Regions from separate parts of the Agrobacterium sp. 16-172Ci genome, predicted to be linked through region 2. Evidence: predicted binding sites of a transcription regulator. Region 2 holds the regulator's gene; the other holds the start of a gene.
What was found. The regulator LexA, encoded in region 2, represses DNA repair genes until DNA is damaged. The targets are predictions, from matches to a motif close to TGTTCNNNNTGTGTTCNG.
Positions count from the first base shown of each region.

Region 1: ACQZ40_RS07930 (ATP-dependent helicase) is a predicted target of LexA. The motif match lies at 2,253-2,270, and genes of this name have one in related genera.

Region 1 covers NZ_JBNWBW010000005.1:102,985-107,163, reverse strand. The annotation lists gene ACQZ40_RS07945 (ABC transporter permease) at 1-511, shown strand, start outside; gene ACQZ40_RS07940 (ABC transporter ATP-binding protein) at 498-1,343, shown strand; gene ACQZ40_RS07935 (ABC transporter ATP-binding protein) at 1,340-2,077, shown strand; gene ACQZ40_RS07930 (ATP-dependent helicase) at 2,403-4,179, shown strand, end outside.
Region 2 covers NZ_JBNWBW010000003.1:12,478-16,656, forward strand. The annotation lists gene ACQZ40_RS04790 (TRAP transporter large permease subunit) at 1-990, shown strand, start outside; gene lexA (transcriptional repressor LexA) at 1,237-1,959, shown strand; gene ACQZ40_RS04800 (glutathione S-transferase family protein) at 2,234-2,911, shown strand; gene ACQZ40_RS04805 (ComEC/Rec2 family competence protein) at 2,932-4,179, opposite strand, start outside.

The DNA of each region.
Region 1 (4,179 bases), on a different contig from region 2:
GATCCTGATGCGCGCGACCGATATCGTCCTGTCCTTCCCCTCGCTCGTGCTGGCGCTTGCCTTTGCGGCCGCCATGGGCGCCGGCCTCGGTACGGCGATCATCGCGATCTCGCTGACGGCATGGCCGCCGATTGCGCGTCTTGCCCGTGCGGAAGCGCTTGTCGTGCGCAATACAGACTACGTCGCCGCCGCCCGTCTCTATGGCGCCTCGCCGCTGCGCATCCTGTTTCTGTACATTGCGCCGATGTGCATTCCCTCGGTCATCGTTCGCCTGACGCTGAACATGGCCGGCATCATCCTGACGGCCGCTTCACTCGGCTTCCTTGGTCTCGGAGCCCAGCCGCCGCTGCCGGAATGGGGCGCGATGATCTCCAGCGGCCGCAAGTTCATGCTCGACTACTGGTGGGTCGCCGTCATGCCCGGTATCGCCATCCTGCTGACGAGCCTTGCCTTCAACATCGCCGGCGATACGCTGCGCGACCTTCTGGATCCGCGTCATGCCCGTTCCTGATAGCTCCCCCATCCTTTCGGTCCGCGACCTCAATGTCCGTTTCGGCCGCAACACCATCCCGGCCGTGTCCAACGTCAATTTCGACGTCGGGCGCGAAAGGGTCGGCATCGTCGGTGAGTCCGGCTCGGGAAAATCCACCACCGGCCGGGCCGCCATGCGGCTCCTGCCGAAAAGCGCCACGGTGACAGCGGAGCGGATGGATTTCCTGTCCGAGCCGCTGCTCGAAAAATCCGAGCGGCAGATGGGCGCGATCCGCGGCAGCGAGATGGCGCTTATCATGCAGGACCCGCGTTATTCGCTGAACCCGGTGCTGCCCATCGGAAAGCAGGTGGCGGAGGCCGCCGAACTGCATCTGGCGCTGACCGGAAAGGCGGCCAGGAATGCAGCACGCGACATGTTGCTGCGCGTGCGCATCAACGATCCCGACCGCGTGATGGCGCTTTATCCGCACCAGATATCGGGCGGCATGGGCCAGCGCGTGATGATCGCCATGATGCTGCTCGCAAAGCCCAAGCTGGTCATTGCCGACGAACCGACCTCGGCCCTCGATGTCAGCGTTCGCAAGGATGTGCTTTTGCTTCTGGACGAGATGGTGCGGGAGAATAATTCCGGCCTGATCCTCATCAGCCATGACATCCGCATGGTCGCGGCCTTCTGCGAGCGCGTGCTGGTCATGTATGGCGGGCGCGTCGTGGAAACGCTGACGAAGCTGGAGGATGCGCAACATCCCTATACGCGGGGCCTGATCGCGGCGATGCCCGATCCCCGCAATCCGGTGCGGCGTCTTAAGGTGCTGGACCGTCAGGCCATCGATGCGGAGGTGATGCGATGATCACGGTAGACAAGCTCGACGTCGTCTATGGCGCAAAGGAAAACCGCAATCACGTCGTGCGCGGCGTCAGCCTCACGGTCAACAGGGGTGAAACGCTCGGCATCGTCGGCGAAAGCGGCTGCGGCAAGTCGACCTTGTTGCGGTCGCTGGCGGGGCTGGAGGCCGGCTGGACCGGCTCCATCAGCTTTAACGGTAAACCGGTCGGCAAGACCCGCAGTCGCGACGAACTGAAACTGGCGCAGATGGTGTTTCAGGACCCCTACGGTTCGCTGCACCCGCGCCACCGCATCGGCCGGGCTCTCGCCGAACCGATCCGCGCCATGGGACTTGGCGATGGCTGGTCGAAAGTGCCTGCCGCCCTGCAACAGGTGGGCTTGCCCGCACATTTCGCCGAGCGCTTCCCGCATGAACTTTCCGGCGGCCAGCGCCAGCGCGTGGCAATCGCCCGCGCGCTGATCCTCGAACCGCCGATCCTGCTGCTCGACGAGCCGACATCCGCGCTCGACGTCTCCATCCAGGCGGAAATCCTGAACCTGCTTGCCGACCAGCGCGAAGAACGCGACCTCACCTTCGTTCTCGTCAGCCACGACCTCGCGGTCATCGCCCATATGTGCGACCGGGTGCTGGTCATGCAGAACGGCGATTTTGTCGATGAGCTGACCAAGGCCGATCTTGAAGCAGGCGTTACCCATTCGGCCTATTCAGGCGAGCTGTTCGAAAGCAGTTTCCTGTAACGATCACCGCCCGACGGCAACACCGGGCGGCCCATCCACGGCCGCCCCGCCTTCTCCCGTGGCGCAATTTCGGGGATTTCGCCTGCCCGGCAGCGGCCAATCGCAGGCAGGGGACGGGCGACCTTTTGGGCCGACAAATCTCACCACCGACTGCGCGCAAACCACCGGAACAATGCGTTCAGCATTTGTTCTGGATTGCTGTTTGAGTCTTTGCTAATCATTGCGACGACAGGGCAGACAATGGCCGGACATTCCGACGACTGCCATCTCTGAACAAGAAGGTTCTCACCGGTGAGGACAGGCAGGTTATCTAAGGATTGCTGGCATGGCGGTTGCCTATCTGGAAAAGCTCAACGAACAGCAGCGCAGGGCGGTGGAGCATGGCGTTGGGCTGGCAGACGGGCACACGGCTGGGCCGCTGCTGATCATCGCCGGGGCCGGTTCGGGCAAGACCAATACGCTCGCCCACCGTGTTGCGCATCTGATTGTGAATGGCGCCGATCCCCGCCGCATCCTGCTGATGACGTTTTCCAGACGTGCCGCCACGGAAATGTCGCGACGGGTCGAGCGTATCTGCAAACACGTTATCGGGGCGAATTCGGCAATCATGACAGACGCGCTGGCCTGGTCCGGTACGTTTCACGGCATCGGCGCGCGCCTGTTGCGCATCTATGCCGAGCAGATCGGGCTTAACATCGATTTCACCATCCACGACCGCGAGGATAGCGCCGACCTGATGAACCTCGCACGGCATGAGCTGGGCTTTTCCAAAACCGAAAGCCGCTTTCCAACGAAGGGTACGTGTCTTGCGATCTATTCGCGCGTGGTGAATTCCCAGACGCCGCTCAAGGAGATATTGCGCCAGCATTATCCCTGGGTCGCCAACTGGGAGAGTGAACTGAAAGAGCTGTTTGCAGCCTATGTCGAGGCCAAGCAGGTCCAGAACGTGCTCGATTACGACGATCTTCTGCTCTACTGGGCCCAGATGGTCAGCGACCCCGTTCTTGCAGACGATATCGGCAACCGCTTCGACCATGTGATGGTCGACGAATATCAGGATACCAACCGGCTTCAGGCTTCGGTGCTGATGGCGCTCAAGCCCGGTGGCCGCGGGTTGACCGTGGTGGGTGACGATGCGCAATCGATCTATTCCTTTCGGGCGGCGACGGTGCGAAACATCCTCGATTTTCCGGCTTCCTTCAGCCCTGCCGCCGACATCATCACGCTTGACCGCAACTATCGCTCGACGCAGCCGATCCTGGCGGCCGCCAACGGCGTCATCGATCTGGCGCGCGAGCGGTTCACCAAGAACCTCTGGACCGAGCGGCAGTCGCTGGAGCGCCCGAAGCTTGTGACGGTGAAGGACGAGACCGAACAGGCGAATTTCATCATCGACCAGATTCTCGCCAACCGCGAAACCGGCATGACGCTGAAACAGCAGGCCGTGCTGTTCCGCACCTCCAGCCATAGCGGCCCGCTCGAGGTGGAACTGACCCGCCGCAACATCCCCTTCGTCAAATTCGGCGGCCTGAAATTCCTCGACAGCGCCCATGTGAAGGACATGCTGGCCGTGCTGCGTTTCGCGCAGAACCCGCGCGACCGCGTCGCCGGTTTTCGGCTGCTACATATGCTGCCCGGCATCGGCCCGAAGAAGGCCGGCAATATTCTCGATGCGATTGCGACAGACCCCGAGCCGCTGCTTGCCCTTGCCGAAATTCCGCCGCCGCCGAAGACCGGCGACGACTGGACGACCTTCACGCAAATGCTGGTGGGCCTGCGACAGGCGCCGAACGACTGGCCGGGCCAGATCGGGCAGGCGCGACTGTGGTACGAACCGCATCTGGAACGCATCCATGAGGATGCGGACACCCGCAAGGCCGATTTGCTCCAGCTCGAGCAGATCGCCGGCGGCTACCCCTCACGCGAGCGCTTCCTGACCGAGCTGACGCTCGATCCGCCCGACGCCACCAGCGATCAGGCCGGCGTGCCGCTGCTTGACGAGGATTATCTCAGCCTCTCCACCATCCATTCGGCAAAAGGCCAGGAATGGCGCTCCGTCTTCATTCTGAATGTGGTCGACGGCTGCATTCCCTCTGATCTCG
Region 2 (4,179 bases):
GGCCCGCTTTCCACCACCGTCATTTCGTCGGTCGTGTTCGGCGGCGTGTCCGGCTCCGCGGTCGCCAATGCGAGCGCACTCGGTTCGGTGCTCATTCCATGGCAAAAGCGCCAAGGCTACCCCGCTCCCCTCTGTGCGGCCAACAATGCCACCTCAGCGGTCATCGACGTGCTCATTCCGCCGTCGATCCCGATGATCCTCTATTCATTGGTCAGCGGCGTCAGCATCGCCAATCTGTTCATCGCCGGCATTCTGCCGGGCCTGCTCATGGCCGCCGGTTTCATCTTCGTCTGCTGGGCCATTGCCGTGCGGCGCGGTTATGCGGTGCGTGACGAAAGCATCCGCAAGCGCGATCTGGCGCTACTTGCATTCCGCAGCCTGCCGGCGATCCTCCTGCCGATCCTGATCATCCTCGGCCTCCGCTTCGGCTTTGCAACGCCAACCGAAGTGGCCGTTCTTTCCGTCGTCTATTCGCTCGTGCTCAGCATCTTCTTTTATCGCGATCTGACGTGGAAGCGTTTCTGCGACAATTTCGTCGAAGCTGGTTCCGCAACCGGCGTCGTCATGCTGGTCATCATGGGCAGTGCGGCGGTGGGCTGGGTGCTGACCTTCGATCAGGCGCCCCAGCATTTCGCCACCTGGGTGGCCGAGAATATCTCCAACCCGATCCTGATCATTCTCATGATGAACATCCTGATGCTGATCATCGGCATGCCGCTCGATCTGCCGCCGTCGATCCTGCTGCTCGGACCGATCTTCGTGCCGCTCGCCGATATGATCGGGCTCGACCGGGTGCAGCTCGGCATGATGATGGTCATCAATCTCGGTATCGGGCTCTATACGCCACCGATCGGCACCACACTCTTCATCTCGTCCTCCATAGCCAGAGCGCCGCTCGGCGCGACGACGAAGGAATTGTGGCCGTTCTTCACCATGGCGATGCTGCTCCTCATCGCGGTCAGCTTCATTCCTGCGCTCACGATCTACTGATATAAGAGCCGTAGCAAACGGCAGCCAGAAACCACCGGCCGGGTCTCTCCGATCGGTGGTTTCTGGTATTCAAGATGCGGCACACATCGTTAGATCTGCTTTGTTGATAGTTTCGACGATCAAATCACGATCTGCGATGCACCCTTCACGAAGTTTTAGGGGATTGCGGAACACATATGGAACATATAGTGTTCGTTCTGTATTTGTTTCGCGACTTCAACGACGATTCTCAAGGGTGTTTTCCTCATGCTCACGCGCAAACAGCAGGAATTGCTTCTCTTCATTCATGAAAGAATGAAAGAGTCCGGCGTGCCGCCCTCCTTCGATGAAATGAAGGACGCACTCGATCTTGCATCCAAATCCGGCATCCACCGGCTGATCACGGCACTCGAGGAGCGCGGCTTTATTCGCCGGCTACCTAACAGGGCGCGGGCGCTGGAAGTCATCAAGCTACCGGAGGCCTATGCGCCGGGTGCAAGGCCGCAGCGCGGCTTCTCGCCGAGCGTCATCGAAGGCAGCCTCGGCAAACCGAAGACGCCGGAGCCGGCCCCTGCCCCCAAGGCGCCCACTAATGATTTCGCCGGCGCCGCCACCGTGCCGGTCATGGGCCGCATCGCCGCCGGTGTGCCGATTTCCGCCATCCAGAACAACACCCATGATGTGGCCGTGCCGGTCGACATGCTCGGCTCGGGCGAACATTACGCTCTTGAGGTCAAGGGCGACTCGATGATCGAAGCCGGCATTTTTGATGGCGATACCGTCATCATCCGCAACGGCAACACGGCCAATCCGGGCGACATCGTCGTGGCACTGGTGGATGATGAAGAAGCGACCCTCAAGCGTTTCCGCCGCAAGGGAGCGTCCATCGCTCTGGAAGCCGCCAACCCCGCCTATGAGACCCGCATCTTCGGACCGGACCGGGTGAAAATCCAGGGCAAGCTCGTGGGGCTGATCCGCCGTTATCATTAATTGGCAGCCCGCCTTTTTTCGCCAGGGGCGTCATCGAGAAGAGGACGCTCCCTTTGAGGCATCTTGGCTTGTTCCCTGGAACAATTCGGCCCTGCGCAAGTAAAGAGAGGGTGTGTTTCGCCCTCATCTCCGGGCGGTGACGTGGATATGCCTCCTTCTCCCTTCCCTCACCTTCCCATTCATCAACGCGGCTTATGGGAGCCATGGATTATTTGCAATATTCCAAAGGCCATCCGCCGGTATAGAAATGCGCGTCATATCGGGGAAACATGTCATGTACGATCTTTATATCGCCAACAAGAATTACTCCTCATGGTCGCTACGGCCCTGGGTGTTGATGCGCACGCTCGGCATCGCCTTCGATGAAAAACTCGTTCCGTTCGGAGAAGGCGTTTCCTTCTCCACCTTCTCGCCGACCGGCAAGGTGCCCTGCCTTGTCGATGAGGGCGTGACGGTTTGGGAATCGCTGTCGATCGCCGAATATCTGGCGGAAAGACACCAGGGCGTCTGGGCGACCGACAAGCAGGCACGGGCCTGGTCACGTTCGGCGGCGAGCGAAATGCATGCGGGCTTTTCCTCGCTGCGCAATCTCTACCCGATGTCGGTCGGCATTCGGGTAAAGCCGAAGGGTGGCGATACCGGGCTTGCGGCCGATATAAAGCGCATCGATACGCTGTGGAGCGAAGGCCTCGCGAAATTCGGCGGGCCTTTTCTTGCCGGCCAGAAATTCACGGCGGTCGATGCCTTCTTCTGCCCGGTGGCATTTCGTTTCCAGACTTATGGCGCGGAACTTTCGCCCGCGGCGAAAGCCTATTGCGACCGGCTGCTCGCCCTTCCCGCGATGCGCGAATGGTACGAGGCCGGACTGAAGGAAGTCTGGCGCGATGCGGCGCATGAAGAGGAAATTAGCGGGATCGGCGAATTGACCGCGGATCTGCGCATCAAGCCCTGACGGTCCATGCTGGCGGCACTTTATTGCGATGCCGCCAGCAACCGCATGATGGCATCAGGCACGTCGTGATCGAAACGGCCGCTTTTCCAGTCGTAATAGCGATGTTCGCTCCAGGGCCTGTCCATGCCGGCGATTGCGGCGCGCAGCCTGCCGACGACCGCTGCCTGCTCGTTGCCGGCGAAGTCCATTTCCAGCGAACCGATCCGTCGCAGGATATCCCGGTTCAGCAGAAGTGCACCCGAGCGGCATTGGGAGAAGGACGTTCTGCGGGAGACGATAATGATATCGGCGATATCGCAAGCCTTTCCGGCAAAGCGGCCATCTTCCAGAACGATGATCCATTCGCCGCTTCCCGCGCGCGCAACACACCATGTGCCTTTGCTGCAGGTGAAAACACCGGGCTCGGCGTCTCTCAAGGCCGCTGTCATCTGCCGTGCAACTGCACTCATCTCTTGCGGATCAAGCTTCGCCCTCGGGGCCAAAGCCACGGTTTTTGCCGTAGCCTCGCTCTTTAGAAAGACCGGCGGCACAGGCTGTTCCGGCAAAAGCAGCGCCCTTTGCCACTGGCCATAAACGAAACCCTGCGGCTGAGCCTTCGTCGTGTAGGCTTTGCCGTCTTCCAGCAATGCCACCAGCTCGCCATCCTCGTGAACAAGCAAATCGGGCGGATCGCGATAGGCCGTGGCGGATGACAGGCCGAAGGCGAGGAATAGAAGCGGCATGCCCAGAAGCGCAAGCCGGCTGCGCAGCAAAGTCAGCAGCAGAAAACCAGCCGAGGCGAGCCCCAGAAACCACCCGTGCGGCCGGCCCGTCGCAGCGCTTCCGCCCCAGGACGCCACCTCCTGCGCAACCTCGATGACGAGGGCCATGCCGTATCCCATGACCTTCAGAAATGGTGCGTCCAGCCCGAAAGGCATCAGCAGCATGGCGACAAGGCCGAAAGGCATGACGATCAGCGACATGGCGGCCAGATTGGCGAAAAGTCCATAGGTGGTGACACGCTGAAAATGCTCGACCGAATAGATCGCCGTCGAAAGACCACCGATCAGCGACGTCGTGATGACACCGCCGATAATGGCGCCCGCCGTTTGCGCCACCGTCATCCATGCCGGTTTGCGTCCGATGAACAGACGCTCGCGATCGATACGCCAGCGGCTCCAGGCGGCATAGGAGGCGACGAGCGCGATGGTCGCGGCAAAAGACATCTGAAAGCTCGGACCCATGATTTCCGAGGGCGAAAAAGCGAGAATGACCAAAGCGGAAAGCGC